2 regions of the Vibrio mangrovi genome follow, and region 2 is predicted to be linked to the other one. Evidence: riboswitches for the same ligand, from Rfam matches in the RefSeq annotation. Region 2 holds a riboswitch; the other holds the start of a gene.
The links. Region 2 has a riboswitch for cobalamin ahead of OCU74_RS13670 (cobaltochelatase subunit CobN). Riboswitches for the same ligand answer to the same signal wherever they lie in the genome.

Region 1: another riboswitch for cobalamin. It lies ahead of OCU74_RS15310 (TonB-dependent receptor domain-containing protein); the one in region 2 lies ahead of OCU74_RS13670 (cobaltochelatase subunit CobN).

Annotation. Positions count from the first base shown of each region.
Region 1 covers NZ_AP024883.1:3,430,185-3,440,491, reverse strand. The annotation lists gene fabR (HTH-type transcriptional repressor FabR) at 1-362, shown strand, start outside; gene OCU74_RS15325 (YijD family membrane protein) at 352-720, shown strand; gene OCU74_RS15320 (hypothetical protein) at 958-1,272, opposite strand; gene trmA (tRNA (uridine(54)-C5)-methyltransferase TrmA) at 1,671-2,780, opposite strand; cobalamin riboswitch at 2,921-3,127, shown strand; gene OCU74_RS15310 (TonB-dependent receptor domain-containing protein) at 3,168-4,994, shown strand; gene murI (glutamate racemase) at 5,109-5,918, shown strand; gene OCU74_RS15300 (RNA recognition motif domain-containing protein) at 5,872-6,324, opposite strand; rRNA gene OCU74_RS15295 (16S ribosomal RNA) at 6,885-8,426, shown strand; tRNA gene OCU74_RS15290 (tRNA-Ile) at 8,489-8,565, shown strand; tRNA gene OCU74_RS15285 (tRNA-Ala) at 8,661-8,736, shown strand; rRNA gene OCU74_RS15280 (23S ribosomal RNA) at 9,054-10,307, shown strand, end outside.
Region 2 covers NZ_AP024883.1:3,091,320-3,101,626, reverse strand. The annotation lists gene OCU74_RS13670 (cobaltochelatase subunit CobN) at 1-2,522, opposite strand, end outside; cobalamin riboswitch at 2,675-2,805, opposite strand; gene OCU74_RS13665 (phosphatase PAP2 family protein) at 3,003-3,539, shown strand; gene OCU74_RS13660 (MJ1255/VC2487 family glycosyltransferase) at 3,536-4,579, shown strand; gene leuO (transcriptional regulator LeuO) at 4,977-5,930, shown strand; gene OCU74_RS13650 (acetolactate synthase 3 large subunit) at 6,399-8,120, shown strand; gene ilvN (acetolactate synthase small subunit) at 8,120-8,614, shown strand; gene pdxR (MocR-like pyridoxine biosynthesis transcription factor PdxR) at 8,674-10,307, opposite strand, start outside.

The sequences.
Region 1 (10,307 bases), 340 kb from region 2:
AGACTTTCATGGAATTTATTGAAGACAGCCCCAATGTTTTCCGTTTATTGCTGAGAGAACGCTCCGGAACTTCTTATGAATTTCGTGCCGCAGTCGCAAGAGAGATACAGCATTTTTCTGCGGAGCTGACAGAATATCTGGTCCTGAATGGGATCGAACGTGAGATTGCAGCAGCTCAGGCTGAAGCTTCTGTGACGCTGGTGTTCAGCTCCGGTGCAGAAGCCATGGATCTGGATAAAAGTGAACGGGATGAACTAGCTGAACGATTAATTATTCAATTGAGGATGATTGCTAAAGGTGCAGGCAGCTATCGCATTGCACGTAAACGTCAACAGATAGATGGAGTTGATAATGTCGAATAAAATGAATCGCTCTCAATATACTGCGGAGCGGAAGAACCTGATTCTTGCTTTTGTTGTGGGCATGTGTGGTGATGCCATTCTGTCTTCAATCACGATGAGTGAAGTGTCTTTTTCCATTTTCCCCTGGATTGCGTTGGTATTAGCTGTTCAGGCGCTTTATCAGGAGTACCTGCGCCATCCTGTGTCGGAAGATTTCCCGATGGTTGGTTTGGCCTGTTTCTTCGTTGGTGCTTTCGGTCATTCTGCATTTGTAAAAGCACAGTATCCTGATTCCGGGTCCAATTTTGTAGCGATTATTGTCGTATTGCTTTTGATGATCTGGATTGCCCGAAAGATGGGATACTGGGGAAAGAGTTAACTCATCAGTGATGAGATGAATAAAAAAACGAGCCAAATGGCTCGTTTTTTTATCTTACTTTATTAGGTTATTCACACCAGCTTCTGACCTGAATCATACCAATAGTCTGTATCTGACACATCGAGCTCGTTAATCAAATTCAGCAGTTTCATCTCTGATTTTCTCTGGAAACATAACGTTTACCCCGGCGTTTTTTGCCAGACTTACGTGTTTCTGCTTAAATGGATTGTTATAAAGTTACTGAACAACTGCTATCGCGATACCTTTATGGTCTGCACCCAGGCAGCCGGAAACTCTTACTTGAACTTTTTTACCCGCATGGAACGCAGATAAAGCAATGGACAGTATGTCCTTTAGCATTGGGTGATCACGTTCAAAACGAACTCTGGAGTTAGTACAACCTTCTACTTTGTTGTTTTCAGCAAAGGATAAATAGAGGCCTTCACTTCCCCAACCGGTCTCTATTCTTGATATTGTTTGTGGTGGAAGACTTGCATCTGCATAAACACTTCCACTTATCAACAACATGACTAACCAAATCAATTTCTTCACTGATACCTCCTCAGCTATAACAGTGTTTTTTTAACCAGATATTATCGGTATAAATCTGTCAGAAAATACAGTCATTCCCACTCATATCAATCTGTTTTATCTCACAAAATTATATAAATAAAACGACAACTACAGACTGAGCTTATCTAACGGAATATAAAATTAAGCACATAATCAACCATTAGCAAAAATAGGTCAACTAATGACAAGTGGGTTCTACCCAGATTTTACGGACACATTGTCTTAATGCAGGATTACAGGCAGCAACGAATCTTCATTCAGCAATTGAAGGTTGCTTGCAGTTTGGTGTCGTCAGCGAAGATAGACAGGTTTTTGAGAATTATTACCGTCCCCGTACCCTGTAGTGGTTTTTGAATGATGAAGATCTCTTAAACCCTTTATTTAATGCGCTCTAGCAGTACGCCAGCTTCCATATGGTGGGTAAATGGAAATTGATCAAAGAGAGCAAACCGGCTGACACGATGTGTATCACTCAAAACGGAAAGGTTTTCTCTGAGTGTTTCTGGGTTACAGGAGATATAAAGAATATGCGGGTATTTTTGCACCATTTTACAGGTATCGATGTCCATACCGGAGCGGGGTGGATCGACAAAAATCGTTTCACACTGGTAGCTTTTCAAGTCGACTCCGGCATCTTTCAAACGACGGAATTCACGTTGTCCTTCCATTGCCTGAGTAAATTCTTCGGCGGACATTCGAATGATCTGTACATTATCTATCTTATTGGCAGCAATGTTATATTGCGCAGAGTCGACTGAGGGCTTAGCGAGTTCAGTTGCTAGTACGCGGTTAAAGTTTTGCGCCAGTGCTAGCGAGAAATTACCATTTCCACAGTAGAGTTCCAGCAGATCACCTTGACTGCCCCGAGTACAATCAACCGCCCATTCCAGCATTTTTTCTGCAACACGTCCGTTTGGTTGGGTAAAACTGTTTTCAACTTGCTGATATATATATTTCTGACCGTGAACCGAAAGTTCTTCGATCACGTAATCCCGGTCTAATACCATTTTGATCTTACGGGCTCGTCCGATTAAGTTGAGATTAAAGCCTTGTTGCTGTAGCTGTTGTCGCAGAATCTGTGCCGCCTGTTCCCATTCTTGGCCGATCTGGCGGTGGTAGAGTAATGACACAAGAATTTCACCACTGAGAGTCGATAGAAAATCAACCTGAAACAGTTTGTGGCGCAGGATATCGTTGTCCCGGATATGTTCTATCAGTGCTGGCATCAATTGATTGATAAGTTGGCTTGCTGCCGGGAATTGATCTACACGGTATTTTTGTCGGGTTTCCTGATTAAACATGATGTAGTATAGGTCGCTACCTTCGTGCCAGACCCGGAATTCGGCACGCATTCGGTAGTGTTGCTCTGGAGATTCGAAGATTTCCAGCTCTGGCATCTGAAATTCAGAAAACATGTTGGTAAGCCGGGCCACTTTCTCTTTCAACTGAGATTGGTAGCGTTCGGGATTTACATCAAGAGTAGCCATCGTATTACCTTTTTACACACAGAGCGAACAATCAAAGAGCGCAGATTTTATTCAAACCTGACCAGAAGTCCAGCCCCTTGTATTAAATTCAGCATACTATAAGCAGCTTTCTGACACTGGACAAATGTGACAGGTATCAATATTATCAGCGTCCTGTTGGTGCTGTTAACAATCTGTTAAGAGCTTAAAAGGGAATCTGGTGTAAATCCAGAACTGACGCGCAGCGGTAAATAGAAGACTAAATCTCCCTAGACACTGCATTTTATGTGGGAAGTCGAGGTTTCGGCCGTCGTATTATTGCGATCATATTCTTAAGTCCGAAGACCTGCCAACAGCCGGGACAACATTGCAAACCCGGTCGGATTAACGCGAATTCAGGATATAACAATGAAAAAAACAACTTTAGCGATAGCAGTGGTATCGCAGCTTCCTTGTGCCTTTTATTCTTACGCAGACAGTTCAAATACAGAGACTATGGTTGTTACGGCTAATCGGTTTGAACAGAAAATACAAGAGACGATTGAACCTGTAGAAGTAATTACCAAACAGGATATTGATGCAATTCAAGCGACATCTTTGATTGAAGTTTTGAAACGTTTGCCCAATGCTCAAATTGTTAATCAGGGAGGGATTGGACAAAGCTCGGAGCTTTATTTACAGGGACGCTCATCTAAAAATACGCTATTTCTCATTAACGGTATTCGCATTGGTAGTGCCACTACCGGAGCAACTGATCTATCCGCAATCCCACTGAAAGGTATCGAGAGAATCGAAGTGCTTCGGGGCCCGCGTGCTGCAGTTTATGGTTCTGATGCTGTAAGCGGTGTTGTTAATTTGATTACTACTGCATCACCGAATAACAGGGCAGGTGTTTCGACATCAGTGGGAAGCCATCATTACTTCGATACTAATGCTTATTTTTCTACAGCTGATGAAAGTAGCTGGCTAAACATGTCGATTACACATCAACAGAATGATGGATTTGATGTGAAGTCTGATAGTACTAACACCTATGATTCTGATAATGATGGGGTTCTTTCTCAATATATTCTGGCTGATGCAGGCAAGAATATATCTGATTCATTCACTTTAAAATTTAATGGGTATTATCAGAGAAAAGATTCTGATTATGACTACGGACGATCATCTAACGGAGCAGACCAGACAGATAGCGACTTATACAATATTGGTCTGGTTACAGAATATAAGACAGATCAGAACTATCAAAGTCATTTTACTATTGCAACGAATCAAGACTCGGCCGAAACTCATGGGCAGGGGGCAACACCAAATACGATCAGTACCAATCGGGATACACTGTCATGGGATAACCAGTATAAGTTAAGTCATGCACTTGTAGTTACAGGTGGTGTAGATTGGTATCGTGATCGTGTTGATAACGGTTCAGTCGAATATATTAATGATAAGCGAAGAAATATTGCTGGATATATTGGCGGGTATTTATCCTTGGGGGATTTTTCTGCCGAGGGTAATATTCGACGAGATAAGAGTAGTACCTACAACTATGTGACAACTCGTCAAATTGCATCTGCTTATCGTTTCTCGGATGATTTCCGAATCACGGCTAGTTATGGCGAAGCTTTCAAAGCACCAACATTTAATCAGCTCTACTGGCCTACTCAATGTTTTGGATCCTTTGGTTGTTATTCCGGAAATCCATTACTTGTTCCTGAAGACACAAAAACAGGTGAACTTGCATTCGAAGGAACTTATCAAAATGCGGATATTCGCCTTGCTGCTTATAGAAGTCTTGTCAAAAACATGATCGATAGTTCTTCAAATGAGAATGTAGACAAAGTAGAGATACAAGGTATTGAATTTGTGTCGGAGTTTGATACAGGGAACTTCTATCATACTATTGCATATGATTTTCTGGATGCTAAGAATAGTGCGACGGGTCAGCAACTAAGGCGACGGGCGAGACATAATGTGAAGTGGGATACCGAATATCGAATTGAACAATGGCAAATTAATCTGAGTTATTTGTTTCAGGGAAAAAGATATGATGATGCCAGTAACAGCAAAGTGATGGGGGGCTACGGTTTAGTTGATGTGGCGACTTCTTATTTATTTGATAATGGATTGAAAGTCGGTGCTAAAGTAGCTAATTTGCTTGACAAAGATTATCAGACAGCGCTTGGTTATAACACGGCAGATAGAGAATACTATCTAAACATGTCGTATGATTTTTGATCGTTATGGGCCGCCTATACTGGCGGCTTTCTCATAAATCCATTGTTATTGCCAAAAAACATTGAAAGCGTATGATGCAACTTATTCTCTAGCTTGCTGTTGTTCAATGTTGTTATCGTGTCCTCACTAGTTCCTAATATTCTACTCTTTGATTCCGGTGTCGGCGGGTTGTCGGTTTATCGGGAAATCCATCGTTTACTCCCTAATCATAACTATTTCTATCTGTTTGATAACGAGGGTTATCCTTACGGAGAGTTATCACAGCAAGAATTACTGAGCCGGGTTGAAACCTTAGTTACGTCAATCGTGACGGAAATGGATATTGATTTAGTCGTGATCGCCTGTAATACCGCGAGTACGATCGTCCTCCCTACATTACGCAAAAAACTAAGCATTCCCGTAGTTGGTGTTGTTCCCGCCATTAAGCCTGCCTGCAATCTGGCCCGAAAATCTGTCGGTCTTATCGCAACTCCTGCGACTATCCGACGCCCATATACGCATGAACTGATCCGTGATTTTTCCTGTAATAAAGAAGTATATCTGCTGGGATCGACTGAGTTGGTTGATATCGCTGAACATAAATTACGGGGTGATTCTGTTGATATGGAACAATTGAGCCATATTCTCCAGCCAGTCCGGGGAAGAGTTGATGTTGCTGTACTTGGATGTACTCATTTTCCATTGTTGAGAGGTGAAATTCAGCAGGTGCTGGGAAATGAGGTCGTTTTAGTTGATTCGGGGAAGGCAATTGCTAAAAGAGTTGAGAGCCTGGTTTCACCACTAATGTGTCGACATATTCCGGGAAAGCACCGGATATTTTCCAGTACCTTCCCATTTAAAGAGAAGGCACTGAATCAGATCCTTTCAGGTTGGGGATTTAATCGAGTTGAACGTTTTCCGATTCCGGATTTTTCGGATCGTTAGCAACCCGGACTTTTAGGGTTCTGTCCATATAACTGGACTCATTGAGTTGAGTAATGGCTTTTTGAGCTTCGGCGTCGGGCATGACGACAAAACCAAATCCACGCCGCTTCCCGGTCCGCTTGTCTTTCATTAAACGGACTGCAAATACTTCGCCGTATTGTGAAAATAGGCTTTTCACATTTGATTCATTTGCTTTGTAAGGCAGATTGCCGACATATAGCGTTGTTGTCGCCATCTGTGATTGTTGGCGAGAAGATGTGGTTTGTGAGGTGAGGATAAAAATAAGGGTTGCACCTGCAAGTCCAATCAGAAAAGCAACAACCGCGGGAATTGCCAACTGAGAAAGAGCGATAGCACCTAACACAGCAAATGCGGCAAGCCATAAAAGAGATTTAGTCAAATTCATATTGGAATACTACTTATCAATTAAATAAGAAAGATGAATACATAAACAAAATAGAACAGATACATGAATCTTACGTTTATGTATGGTGTTTTTCCAACCTATTGCTGTGATAATCCTCAAAGGTTGTAACATTATTTAAAAGGTTTTTGATTCCTTTTTGAGCAAACGAAAGAAAAAGTTAAAAAATCACTTGCTACAAGTTATTTGTTCCCTATAATGCCGCCTCACCGACAGAGAGTGTCTGAAAACGGCAAGCTGAAGGTCAAAGAAAATCTAGAAAATACTGGCAAATATGTGTTGACTTGATTTTCGAAAGGCGTAAGATACGCACCCCTAGCCGAGGCGATAAGCCCAGCGCTAGATGCTCTTTAACAATATAGACCAATCAATCTGTGTGGGCACTCGTCGATAAACATCCAAAAGATTTTATCAATGATACGAGTGACCAACCGAACCGAGATTCTTTCGGGAATTGAAGTTCAGCACAGTCAATTCAGTCTTACATTTATGTAAGACGAACAGTATTCATTGAGCCGAAGCTTCAGCTTCAAAAAAACTTTTAATTGAAGAGTTTGATCATGGCTCAGATTGAACGCTGGCGGCAGGCCTAACACATGCAAGTCGAGCGGAAACGAGAGAAAGCTTGCTTTCTCGGCGTCGAGCGGCGGACGGGTGAGTAAAGCCTGGGAAATTGCCCTGATGTGGGGGATAACCATTGGAAACGATGGCTAATACCGCATAATGTCTACGGACCAAAGAGGGGGACCTTCGGGCCTCTCGCGTCAGGATATGCCCAGGTGGGATTAGCTAGTTGGTGAGGTAAAGGCTCACCAAGGCGACGATCCCTAGCTGGTCTGAGAGGATGATCAGCCACACTGGAACTGAGACACGGTCCAGACTCCTACGGGAGGCAGCAGTGGGGAATATTGCACAATGGGCGCAAGCCTGATGCAGCCATGCCGCGTGTATGAAGAAGGCCTTCGGGTTGTAAAGTACTTTCAGCAGTGAGGAAGGGGATAGTTTTAATAGAGCTGTTCTTTGACGTTAGCTGCAGAAGAAGCACCGGCTAACTCCGTGCCAGCAGCCGCGGTAATACGGAGGGTGCGAGCGTTAATCGGAATTACTGGGCGTAAAGCGCATGCAGGTGGTCTGTTAAGTCAGATGTGAAAGCCCGGGGCTTAACCTCGGAGTTGCATTTGAAACTGGCAGGCTAGAGTACTGTAGAGGGGGGTAGAATTTCAGGTGTAGCGGTGAAATGCGTAGAGATCTGAAGGAATACCGGTGGCGAAGGCGGCCCCCTGGACAGATACTGACACTCAGATGCGAAAGCGTGGGGAGCAAACAGGATTAGATACCCTGGTAGTCCACGCCGTAAACGATGTCTACTTGGAGGTTGTGACCCAGAGTCGTGGCTTTCGGAGCTAACGCGTTAAGTAGACCGCCTGGGGAGTACGGTCGCAAGATTAAAACTCAAATGAATTGACGGGGGCCCGCACAAGCGGTGGAGCATGTGGTTTAATTCGATGCAACGCGAAGAACCTTACCTACTCTTGACATCCAGAGAAGCCGGAAGAGATTCTGGTGTGCCTTCGGGAGCTCTGAGACAGGTGCTGCATGGCTGTCGTCAGCTCGTGTTGTGAAATGTTGGGTTAAGTCCCGCAACGAGCGCAACCCTTATCCTTGATTGCCAGCGGTTAGGCCGGGAACTTCAGGGAGACTGCCGGTGATAAACCGGAGGAAGGTGGGGACGACGTCAAGTCATCATGGCCCTTACGAGTAGGGCTACACACGTGCTACAATGGCGTATACAGAGGGCAGCTAACTCGCGAGAGCATGCGAATCCCAAAAAGTACGTCGTAGTCCGGATTGGAGTCTGCAACTCGACTCCATGAAGTCGGAATCGCTAGTAATCGTAGATCAGAATGCTACGGTGAATACGTTCCCGGGCCTTGTACACACCGCCCGTCACACCATGGGAGTGGGCTGCAAAAGAAGCAGGTAGTTTAACCTTCGGGAGGACGCTTGCCACTTTGTGGTTCATGACTGGGGTGAAGTCGTAACAAGGTAGCGCTAGGGGAACCTGGCGCTGGATCACCTCCTTACGTAAAGATGTTGTTGTATGAGTGTTCACACAGATTGATTTGGTTTATAGAGAAGAGATTTTGGGTCTGTAGCTCAGGTGGTTAGAGCGTTCGCCTGATAAGCGAGAGGTCGGTGGTTCAAGTCCACTCAGACCCACCAAATTTCCTTCTGCTGTGTTAAGTTATTCGTCGCATATTATTGATATGCTTCCTCATAACTTGCCTTGCATAAGAAAATTTGCAATATGCCGCGATGGGGCTATAGCTCAGCTGGGAGAGCGCCTGCCTTGCACGCAGGAGGTCTGCGGTTCGATCCCGCATAGCTCCACCATCTTTAAGTGTTCTTTTTTAGAGTGTTAAGAAAGAGAATATTTAGAAATGGTTTTGCTTTGAATGAAGTAAAATCTTGCTCTTTAACAATTTGGAAAGCTGACAAAGTAATGGTTGTTTTTAAAGAAACAACAGATTACTTGTAAAAGTTCTCAATACTTTCTCGAAAGAGAAAGACCAACACAATCAAGTGTTCTTGGAATACATTTAATGTATGTATTCAATTGAGTCCGGCAAAACCAGTCTCTCGCTCATGTAAATCAATGAGAGACAACTTTGGTTGCTGACAGTGCAATCTGAAACTTCTTCGGGTTGTATGGTTAAGTGACTAAGCGTACACGGTGGATGCCTTGGCAGTCAGAGGCGATGAAGGACGTACTAACTTGCGATAAGCTCAGATGAGGCAGTAAGAGCCACTTGAGTCTGAGATTTCCGAATGGGGAAACCCACATGCATAAGCATGTATCATTAACTGAATCCATAGGTTAATGAGGCGAACCGGGAGAACTGAAACATCTAAGTACCCCGAGGAAAAGAAATCAACCGAGATTCCGAAAGTAGCGGCGAGCGAAATCGGACCAGCCCTTAAGCATAGGCAGCGTCAGGTGAAGTGTCTGGAAAGGCACGCGATACAGGGTGACAGCCCCGTAACCGGCAGCGCTGCTTAAGTGAAATCGAGTAAGGCGGGACACGTGATATCCTGTCTGAATATGGGGGGACCATCCTCCAAGGCTAAATACTCCTGACTGACCGATAGTGAACCAGTACCGTGAGGGAAAGGCGAAAAGAACCCCTGTGAGGGGAGTGAAATAGAACCTGAAACCGTGTACGTACAAGCAGTAGGAGCAGGCTTTGTCCTGTGACTGCGTACCTTTTGTATAATGGGTCAGCGACTTATATTCAGTGGCAAGGTTAACCGTATAGGGGAGCCGTAGCGAAAGCGAGTCTTAACTGGGCGCTTAGTCTCTGGATATAGACCCGAAACCGGGTGATCTAGCCATGGGCAGGTTGAAGGTTGAGTAACATCAACTGGAGGACCGAACCGACTAATGTTGAAAAATTAGCGGATGACTTGTGGCTAGGGGTGAAAGGCCAATCAAACCCGGAGATAGCTGGTTCTCCCCGAAAGCTATTTAGGTAGCGCCTCGGACGAATACTACTGGGGGTAGAGCACTGTTAAGGCTAGGGGGTCATCCCGACTTACCAACCCTTTGCAAACTCCGAATACCAGTAAGTACTATCCGGGAGACACACGGCGGGTGCTAACGTCCGTCGTGGAGAGGGAAACAACCCAGACCGCCAGCTAAGGTCCCAAATTACAGCTAAGTGGGAAACGATGTGGGAAGGCTCAGACAGCTAGGATGTTGGCTTAGAAGCAGCCATCATTTAAAGAAAGCGTAATAGCTCACTAGTCGAGTCGGCCTGCGCGGAAGATGTAACGGGGCTAAGCTGTAAACCGAAGCTGCGGCAATGTGATTTATCATATTGGGTAGGGGAGCGTTCTGTAAGCGGCTGAAGGTGTGCTGTAAGGCATGCTGGACGTATCAGAAGTGCGAATGCTGACATGAGTAA
Region 2 (10,307 bases):
GAGTGAACCATCATGTCAATCGCATCGGGTTGCCACGTTTTACCAAAAATATGCAGCCCATAAGGCATGAATCGCTCTTGCAGATTAGTGAGGTAGTGGCCGATTTCATGCACGAGCATATCATCACTGACTTCTTCAAATCCGATTCCCATAACAGCCAGCTCCGCCGACATGGATTCAGTCAGTTCTTCTTTAAGATCGAGAGATTCAACTTTATGACGGATCTGACTGATCAATTTGTGCTTCAGTGATTGATTGTTGTTGTCGTGATTCGATTCAAAGCTTTCAACTAACTGCCGTAATTGCAATAAATCATCATAAAGCGGCGTACTTTCCAGCGGTGGTGTCAGGTGATCGACCATGACGGCGAGTCCGCGCCGTTTGGCCTGAATTCCTTCTCCGACACCATCGACGATATAAGGGTAGATTCCCGGTATATCTGCCGCAATCAGACGCGAGTAATCATCGTCGCCGAGACCGACGGAACGATGGGGCAGAAATTCATAGGTTGAATGACGGCCCACATGAATGATGGCATCGGCTTTAAAGGTATCTTTCAGGTAATGATAGTAAGCCAGATACTGATGAGGTGGTGGAAAAGCCAGGTTGGCATGGAGCAGTTCCGGGTTCACTTCCCATCCTCTGGGAGGTTGGGGACTAATCAGAATATGACCAAAAGTCAGACTGGGGAGCAGTATTTTATCGTTGTAGACCATCACGTTGCCGGGGAGTTCTCCCCAGCCACCGAGTCCTTCAATCCCGGTCTGTTGTAGGGCAGTGATGATTTTCTGAGCATGTTCCCAGCAAGGCTTCGGGCTATGTTCAATTGTGCTTTGATAACAGGATTTCAATTGAGTCAGTAATGAGAGTGCCCGTTTTCTGGACGGGTGATTGACGCCTTCTACCAGATGCACCATCTCTGCCATAGTGTTATCGAGCAATCGCTGTGCCTGTTGAGACAGATTGTGCTGGATCGCGGTTTTTAACTGTTCCTGCAATCGTCCGAACGGGCCGTTAATCATCTCGTTCTGGATGACTGGTGGTAATGTCTCAAAATAGTGTCGGTAATCTTCAGGAGCAATGGTTGGAATCTGAGAGCTCATTGTAGCCAGAGCCTGACGATCATTCGGCAGATTGACAGCACGCTCCTGAATGAGATCCAGCAGGGCTTCTTGTGATTCCGGTAAATCTCCGACCTGATAACCAGATGCTTTCAGACGGTTGAGAATCTGCCACAGGCTGGCAGGAACATCCAGATTATCAGCACCGATATTATGGCGGCCCGGCGGATGATTGTAATAAACGATGGCAATGCGTTTATCAGCGTTGGATTTTATCTGTAGGGTATGCCAACGGTGAATCCGTCTGGCAAGCGTCTCTATGCCATGTTCTTCCGGCTGAATCGGCTGGATCTGAATACCGGATAGTGAGTCAGTCCGGATTATCCCCGCGGTTGCGACAATCATTGGTTGACTGGCACCCTGGATCTCGGGCATAGCAACCTGATAATAGACTTTATCCGGTCGGATTCCATCAGCAGAAAGTTGCCACTGTGTTTTGGTTCTGTCACGTAGTTTGATTGCTTTAAGTAGCGGTACATTCAGCTTTGTGAGTAATTGTGTGGTTTTCTCCCGGCCTTCTCCGCCACCGATGACAAAATCCTGCAACATAACAATGGAGGACAACGGTACAGGCAGAGATTGTAACTGAGCGACTGCTTCAACACTGGCATCTCCCCAGGCGGCAAGTGCGACAATGCACTGAAGAGTTTTCTGCCGGGTAATAACCTGACAGAGGTGCTGAAACAACTGACTGTCGCTGGGCCTGTCTGCACCGAGGTGATCCAACAGCATCACGACAGGTTTAGCCGGTAAAGATGATGGAATTTGCTCGAAATACTGACCTTGCATCCACCAGCGTAACCGGGGTTGCTTCCGGGGAGGAAGACTGGATATTGAAGGATCTTTTACACTGGCTGCCCAGGTCAGCAGTGCTACGGTATTGTCTACGCCACCAGCCTGCCAGTAACTACGGGCCGTTAACCAGGACGTTTGTTGAGGATAACGAGTCAATATATTGGTCAGCCAGAGATGCAGAGATCCGTCCGGACGCATCGCCGTCAGAGTGGTCAGTGTTTTGTCATCCTGAAATTGTAAATTCCGTTGCAAACGGCTTTGCTTCACAAGGTGATGATCACTGTTGAAAATAAATATATTGTCCGGCGATGATAACTTCAGATCCTGATTCAGTTCGCCAACTATTGCGCCATACAGACCAATCCCGATCAGAACATCCGCATGGCTCAAATATTGTGCTCTTTGTTGTGCAGACAGGGCTATCCATTGATTTTCTGTCCGGGCTACCAACTTTATCCGGGGATATTGCTGATGTAAGTGAGCTCCTGCTTCGGCAATTGTTTCTGCATTACGTTGTGAAACCAGCATTAGTATTTGCTGACTGGTATTTCCGGCCCAGGAAAAAGAGCAGTAAACCAAGGCCATAAAAAGGATGATAAATCGCATATCTAACCTCAAGGGGAAAAGCATACCTTAAGGGAGAAATGTTCTGATGACTGTGTCGGGGGAAGTTGAAGTAAAAGCCAACGACAGAGTACCAGGTATTCCCGCCCGGTGATATATACCCAAATGAACTCGCCTTCCGGGAGATGTTCTCTGGACATAATTATCCTGAACCCAAGTATCTGGCTTGTGAGTATTCACTTACAGTTGCGGGTACAGCCCCGGATTCTCACCGGGTTCCTTGGTTGTATTGTGTTGGCAATACGGTTCAGGGCCTTTTTTATAGATGTTTATATCAACGTCGTCAATCAATACTCTCACCGGGCTAAGTCTCTTTCTCCTGATGCGCCTGCATAGCTCCGATATTTGCTGAGTTGGATTATCCAACAATATTCATGGTTCCGACAACAAACAGTAACGCGGTTGTCATCTGTTCTGATTAGTGTCGTTTATATAAAGGGACTGAAATACGGGAGTGCAATCATGAGAGTTATTGAACCGATTGTGAAATTTGATCTGGCCTTTTCTCTGTTCTGTCTACAGCATCGATTCAGTGATCCGCTGGCACGCATCAGCCGGGCGGTTTCTCATACCGGAGATGGTCATTTATACGTGCTGTTCGGTGGCATCGCTTTTCTGGCTGATGATATGTACGGTAAGGCACTCTTAGCTGCCGGAATGATATCGTTTCTGATTGAGTTGCCATTGTACTGGCTGGCAAAAAACTTCTTTCAGCGGCGGCGTCCTCAGGAATTATCATCGATGGTTACCGCTTATATCACGCCTTCAGATCGTTTTAGTTTACCTTCCGGACACACCAGTGCCGGTTTTCTGATGGCGACGTTAATTGCTTATTTTTATCCGCCATTATCTATCGTAGTTTTTTTATGGGCAGGTTGCATTGGGGCTGCACGCATCTTGCTGGGAGTGCATTTTTTTACAGATGTTCTGATTGGTGCTCTGTTGGGAATGAGTTGTGCCCAGGCCGGATTGTTGTTAACGACGGAGTGGATGATTTGAAAATTCTCTATGGTGTTCAGGGAACCGGAAACGGTCATACGGCTCGGGCCAGAGCAATGAGTCACGCGCTCCGGCAATATCATGTTGATGTCGATTTCATCTTTAGTGGCAGAGACAAAGACAAATATTTCTCGATGGACAGCTTTGGTGATTATCAAACCCGCCGGGGGCTGACTTTTGTAACAGAACAGGGACGGGTGAATTATTTTAAAACTGCCAGACAGAATAGTTTCAGCCAGTTGCTCTCTGATATTCGTCAATTGGATCTCAGTTCTTATGATCTGGTGATCAGTGATTTTGAACCAGTGACTGCCTGGGCAGCAAAACTACAGCACAAACCCTGTATCAGTCTGAGCCATCAGAATGCTTTCCGCTATCCGGTTCCGTTAAAGGGAGCAAACTGGCTGGATAAGAAAATTATTACCAGTTTTGCTCCGGCTGATTATTATCTCGGACTGCACTGGTATCACTTCGAAAGTCCTATTCTTCCGCCAATTGTCGATACCAGAGATGAGGCGACCGAAAATCAGCCTTTTATTCTCGTCTATTTACCGTTTGAATCTCTGGAAGAGATTACGGATCTCTTACTTCGTTTCGGTAGCTATCAGTTTGTCTGCTATCACCCGGCTATCACTGAAGTGGAGCAAACTGAAAATATGATGTTCCACCCATTATGTCATGAGCGCTTCCATGAACATTTGCGTTGCTGTGCCGGAGTCATTGCCAACGGCGGGTTTGAGTTACCTTCTGAGGCGATGTCATATGGGAAAAAATTGCTGCTTAAGCCTCTGATGGGACAATTTGAACAACAGAGTAATGTTGCAACACTTGAGATGCTGGGACTTGCATCAACGATGGAATCTCTTGATGTGGCGTTGATTCGGCAATGGTTAGATGAACCGAATGCAGAGCGGGTGATTTATCCGGATGTTGCGCATGCGATTGCTGAATGGATTATTCAGGGGCGCTGGGATGATCATCAGCATCTGTGCCATACACTATGGAAACAGGTTAATTTCCCTGATTATGTGACGGTATAAAACGGGCTGACTCATTGATCAGACTGAATATCTGTAACACATTATATGAGTTGTGAATAGATGTCGCTTTTAGCCGTGAAATATATAACCAGTGTCAATTAATTTTGTAAATACTATAAAAATAGCGATTTTATATTTTTTGATATTTTCTCAAGGTGTTGATTATTAATCATATTTTTTTTGACAACATAAAATAAACTGACTTTTTATCAATCTAGTTGCCTTTTGGGTATCAATTAAAAGATAGTTGGTTACACAACTTACCTATATGAATTATCAATATATTGGTCAAGATACACTCATGGTGAGTCACTAACTGATTTTAACTGATATGGTGTTATCCCGGTGGGATAATAAAAAGTGATTGCTGATCTATAGCAAAACAAGAGGCATTCCAATGTTAGAGAAAAAAGAAGTAATCCAACCTGTAGCCAGCTATCGAATGGAAAGTACGTTACGAGGCGTTGATCTGAATTTGCTTACTGTGTTTGATGCTGTGATGCAAGAACAGAATATTACCCGGGCAGCACACAATTTAGGTATGTCTCAGCCGGCGGTTAGTAATGCTGTTGCCCGTCTTAAAGTGATGTTCAATGATGAACTTTTCATGCGTCAGGGCCGGGGAATTCAACCGACTCAGCGTGCCCGTCAGCTTTTTGGGCCGATTCGTCAGGCATTGCAGTTAATCCGTAATGAGCTACCGAATTCCGTATTTACGCCTGAGTCATCAACCAGACAGTTCAATCTGGCAATTTGCAGTCCGAATGATCTGCGTTTTGCCCCTAAGATCTTCTCATCGATTCATGAGCAGGCTCCTCAGGTTCAGCTTCATCTGGAAGCAGACTCCAATCAGCAGCTTGCAGAGCGGTTACGCTATCAGGAAGTCGATTTTGTGATTGATTATGCTCGTTTCGAAGAACCTGGTTTCTCCAGCACTGAGCTTTTCCGGGATGAACTAGTTGTTGTTGCATCTAAATTACATCCTCGTATTCAGGGCAACATTACTCCTGCGCAAGTAATAGAAGAGCAACATGCGAAACTGTCGCAGGCCCATGGTATCCGGAGTTTCAGCGAGCAGGCTTACCGGGACATTGACTGCCATTCTCACTATGAAGGGACTAGTCTGAGTAATGTCCTTTATGTAGTCAGTCAGTCGGAACTCATCACCATTGCACCTCGCTGGCTGGTGGAAGGTTCTCCTAATCGGGAGCAACTGCAAACAATCGCTTTACCATTCGAACGTAAGCAGATTAGTGGTTATTTAAGCTGGCACGAATCCAATGAAAAAGATAAGGGGCATGGTTGGTTAAGAGAACAACTCATGCTTATCTGTAATGAAATTGTCGGATAGACCATTCCAGACATGTGACTGATGTTGCCTGACCGTATGGAAGGGCAATATTTCATAGATTTCATCTCTTCCGTTTTCTGACGGTTTTTTGTTGTGAAAAATATCACTCAATCTCAACGGAACTGTAATCTTTCTTAGCATCTTGATGACTTTTTTTACATGAAATAAATATTTTATGTTTTTTTCATATGTAACTTTGACATACTCATCTGATTTTGAGGTTTTTTTCCGAAGAGATATCTTTGATGATATCCGTGTACGACATTTTCCGTAAAATACGACGATGAGCGGATTAGACCAATCCTCCGGAAGCGAGTAAAGTTGCTCTATCCCTTGCAGGGTTATGACTCTGTAAGGACATAGCCGCAAGTGAATCGATTTCGATTAGGCTACGAATAAGCCCTAGACTATGTAACCACCAGACTGTTGAACTGACCTCGGGAAACAGATGCTGGTAAGGAGAACAATATGGTAATGCTATCCGGTGCAGAGATGGTCGTACAGTCTCTGATCGAAGAAGGTGTCGAGCAGATTTTTGGTTATCCTGGAGGATCTGTACTTGATATCTATGATGCTCTGCACGAAAAAACCGACCAGATTAAGCACGTCCTCGTTCGTCATGAGCAGGCTGCGACACATATGGCTGACGGTTACGCACGTTCAACAGGAAAACCTGGTGTCGTGCTGGTTTGTTCCGGCCCCGGAGCAACCAATACAGTAACCGGTATTGCGACAGCTTATATGGATTCAATTCCAATGATCGTCATTTCAGGAAATGTACCCAACAATCTGATTGGGAATGATGCGTTTCAGGAATGTGATATCGTTGGGGTTTCCCGTCCGATTGTCAAACACAGCTTTTTAGTAAAAAAAGCTGAAGATATCCCCGAAACAATTAAGAAGGCATTTTATATTGCTTCGACCGGGCGCCCCGGTCCGGTAGTCATTGACTTACCGAAGGATGTAATGAATCCACAGATTAAATTGCCTTATGAATATCCGCAGACCATCAAGATGCGCTCTTATAATCCGACGACTACCGGACATAAAGGGCAGATTAAGAAGGCGCTGAAAGCCCTTCTGGATGCGAAAAAACCAGTTTTATATGTTGGTGGTGGTGCGGTTATTTCCGGTGCGGACAAGCAGATTCTTCAGTTAGCGGAAGCGCTGAATCTTCCGGTTGTCAGTACGCTGATGGGATTGGGGGCTTTCCCCGGAACCCATGCAAATGCTTTAGGGATGCTGGGAATGCATGGTGTCTATGAAGCAAATATGGCCATGCACAATGCCGATCTGATTTTTGGTGTGGGTGTCCGCTTCGATGACCGAACGACCAATAATCTGGAAAAATATTGCCCCAATGCCAAAGTCATGCACATCGATATCGATCCTTCCTCGATTTCGAAAAATGTACCGGCCGATCTGCCGATTGTAGGTTCAGCTGAGAAAGTTCTCGATACCATGCTGAAATTATTGGTAGAACAGGGCGGTTCTAATGACGCGGATGCACTGACGCAATGGTGGAAAGAGATTCAGGTCTGGCGGGATCGCCAGTGTCTTGCTTACGATAAATCCAGTGAGCGAATCAAACCGCAACAGGTGATCGAAACGCTGCACCGGTTAACCGGTGGTAATGCCTATGTTGCTTCCGATGTCGGACAGCACCAGATGTTCGCTGCACTTTATTATCCGTTTAATCAGCCTCGTCGCTGGATCAACTCCGGCGGTCTGGGAACCATGGGCTTCGGTTTACCCGCCGGAATGGGCGTGAAATTCTCTCATCCGGATGAGGAAGTTGTCGTAATTACCGGTGACGGTAGTATTCAGATGAATATTCAGGAACTGTCGACGGCACTTCAATATGATATTCCGGTCAAAATCATCAACCTGAATAACCGTTTTCTGGGAATGGTGAAACAGTGGCAGGATATTATCTATCAGGGACGCCATTCGAACTCGTACATGAGTTCCGTTCCGGACTTTGCTGCAATCGCAGAAGCTTATGGACATGTCGGTATTCGCATCTCGGCTCCGGATGAACTGGAAGCCGGGTTGAAGAAAGCACTGGATCTCAAAGATCGTCTGGTGTTTGTGGATATCAATGTCGATGAAACAGAGCACGTCTATCCGATGCAGATCAAAGGTGAAGGGATGGACAAAATGTGGTTGAGCAAAACGGAGAGAACCTGATGAGACACATTATTTCAGTATTAATGGAGAACCAGCCCGGTGCTTTGTCTCGTGTGGTTGGATTGTTCTCCCAACGTGGTTTCAACATTGAAACATTAAATGTATCCCCGACAGATGACGAAACTTTATCTCGTCTGAATATTACAACAAAGACCAATGATATGGAGCTGGAGCAGATTCAGAAGCAGCTGCATAAACTGATTGATGTACTCAAAGTGCAGGAAGTTTCTGAGTTTGAGCACGTCGAACGGGAACTGATGTTGATGAAGGTGAGAGCAAGCGGTGCTGCCCGGGCCGAAGTACAGCGTACGACCGACATTTTCAGAGGTCAGATCGTGGATGTCACCGGGAGTCAGTATACGGTTCAGATGACGGGAACTTCTGAAAAGCTTGATGCGTTTATTGAAGCCATCTCCGAAGTGACGGAAGTGATCGAAGTAGCCCGTAGTGGTGTGGTCGGAATTGCTCGTCGTGAGCGTGCTCTCCGGGCTTGATGTCATCAGATTGAATTGAGAAAACCGGCATTAGCCGGTTTTTTCTTTAGGTCAACCGTCTAGTCAATCTTGCTGGATATCAATCGGGCTTCTCCGATAAAGTAGCCATCCTCATCAAATCGTTTCACTTCTTCATTTTCAAGCACAATGGTAATTTTCCGGATATCTGAAAACTGCCAGTTCCGCCATTGGTAGACAAAACGATCATGCTCGACCCACCAGTAACCTTCATCCATATCATTGGGGCGGTCAGAGACTCCGGTCATTTTTCCGTCTGCCTGAAATGTAATCCGGTAAGGAATATTGAAGCAATCTTTGGTCAGTAGTGTCTGATTTTTCAGGAGCCGGCGAATGGCTTTACTACTTAACGGAGGCTGCTGACATTCCTGTAGTGTTTCTATTGGCATGACCTGCTTGGCGATTTGGGAAAGCAGGGCGATGCCTTCCCGAATGAGATCGGTTCTGATGGACTGAAAACATAAACGAAAGCTATTGGTACGCTCATCACAACAATAGTACTTGGCTCCGTTATTGATCAGGATGCCGTGTTGCTCTGCCAGTTGTTCAAATTTTTCGGCATCGAAGCCCTGCTTATAGTCGATCCAGAAAGCGGTGCCGGCCAGTGATGGCGTGACTCCGGATTGGGGGAAATAATAATTCAGTGCCTTTTCCATCGTCAGCCATTTTTCCCGGTAACGTTTGAGCATCTTTTGTGCCAGAGCATCGTAATATCCCAGACTCAGGAACAGGGCGAGCGTCTGGCAGTTGTTCTTCGGTGGCAGACTATGGGTTCTGAACTGCAGTGCCTTTATCTGGGAAATCAGAGGATCCGGTGCGACGATATATCCGAGTCTCAGCCCCGGAGCAATCGTCGAAGAAAAACTGGAGATATAGATAATGCGTTCGCTGGAATACTCACTTTTCAGTGGCGGACATGTATCTTCGATGAAATTAATATCATGTTCGAAGTCATCCTCAATAATGAGTAAATCATGTTCTTCTGCCAGTGCGAGTAGCTTTTTGCGGCGATTAGCAGACAAACGAACCGTGGTCGGAAACTGATTACTTGGTGTTGTGTAAACCAACTGACAGTTAGTCAGACGTTCATCAATCACCATGCCTTCCTGATCGACATCGATCGGAACGATGCGGGAGCGTCTGGCCTGAAACTGGTGTAATGCTTCCGGGTAACCGGGATTCTCAACGGCAATTGATGAAGCAGAAGAAAGCAAGAGCTTGGACAGATAGTACAGACTGTTCTGACAGCCAAGCGTGATTGCAATATTGTTCCGGTTTACGAATATGCCCCGTTTGGTCAGCACCCGGGTACGGATTTGTTCAATCAGATCATCGTAGTCCGAATCATTTGATGTCCAGGTCCGGTGATTGATGCGATTGAGGGACTGAATACTACACTTGCGCCATTCCGAAACCGGAAACAGGTCATCATCAACCACACCGCTGACAAACAGATAAGGGTAATTTTTGAGATCTTTTGCCTCGAGTTCAGATACGGTATTTTCAGAGATCAGATAGCGGCTCCAGTCGAGCTGTGTTGTCTGTTCCTGTTCTTCTCTGGGTTGTTTGACCGGTGTTGCTGAGATATCCAGAGCAGGATTGACGAAATAGCCTTTCCGCTCGACGGAAACAAGTACACCTTCTTCCGTCAGTTGTTCGTAGACCCGCAGAATTG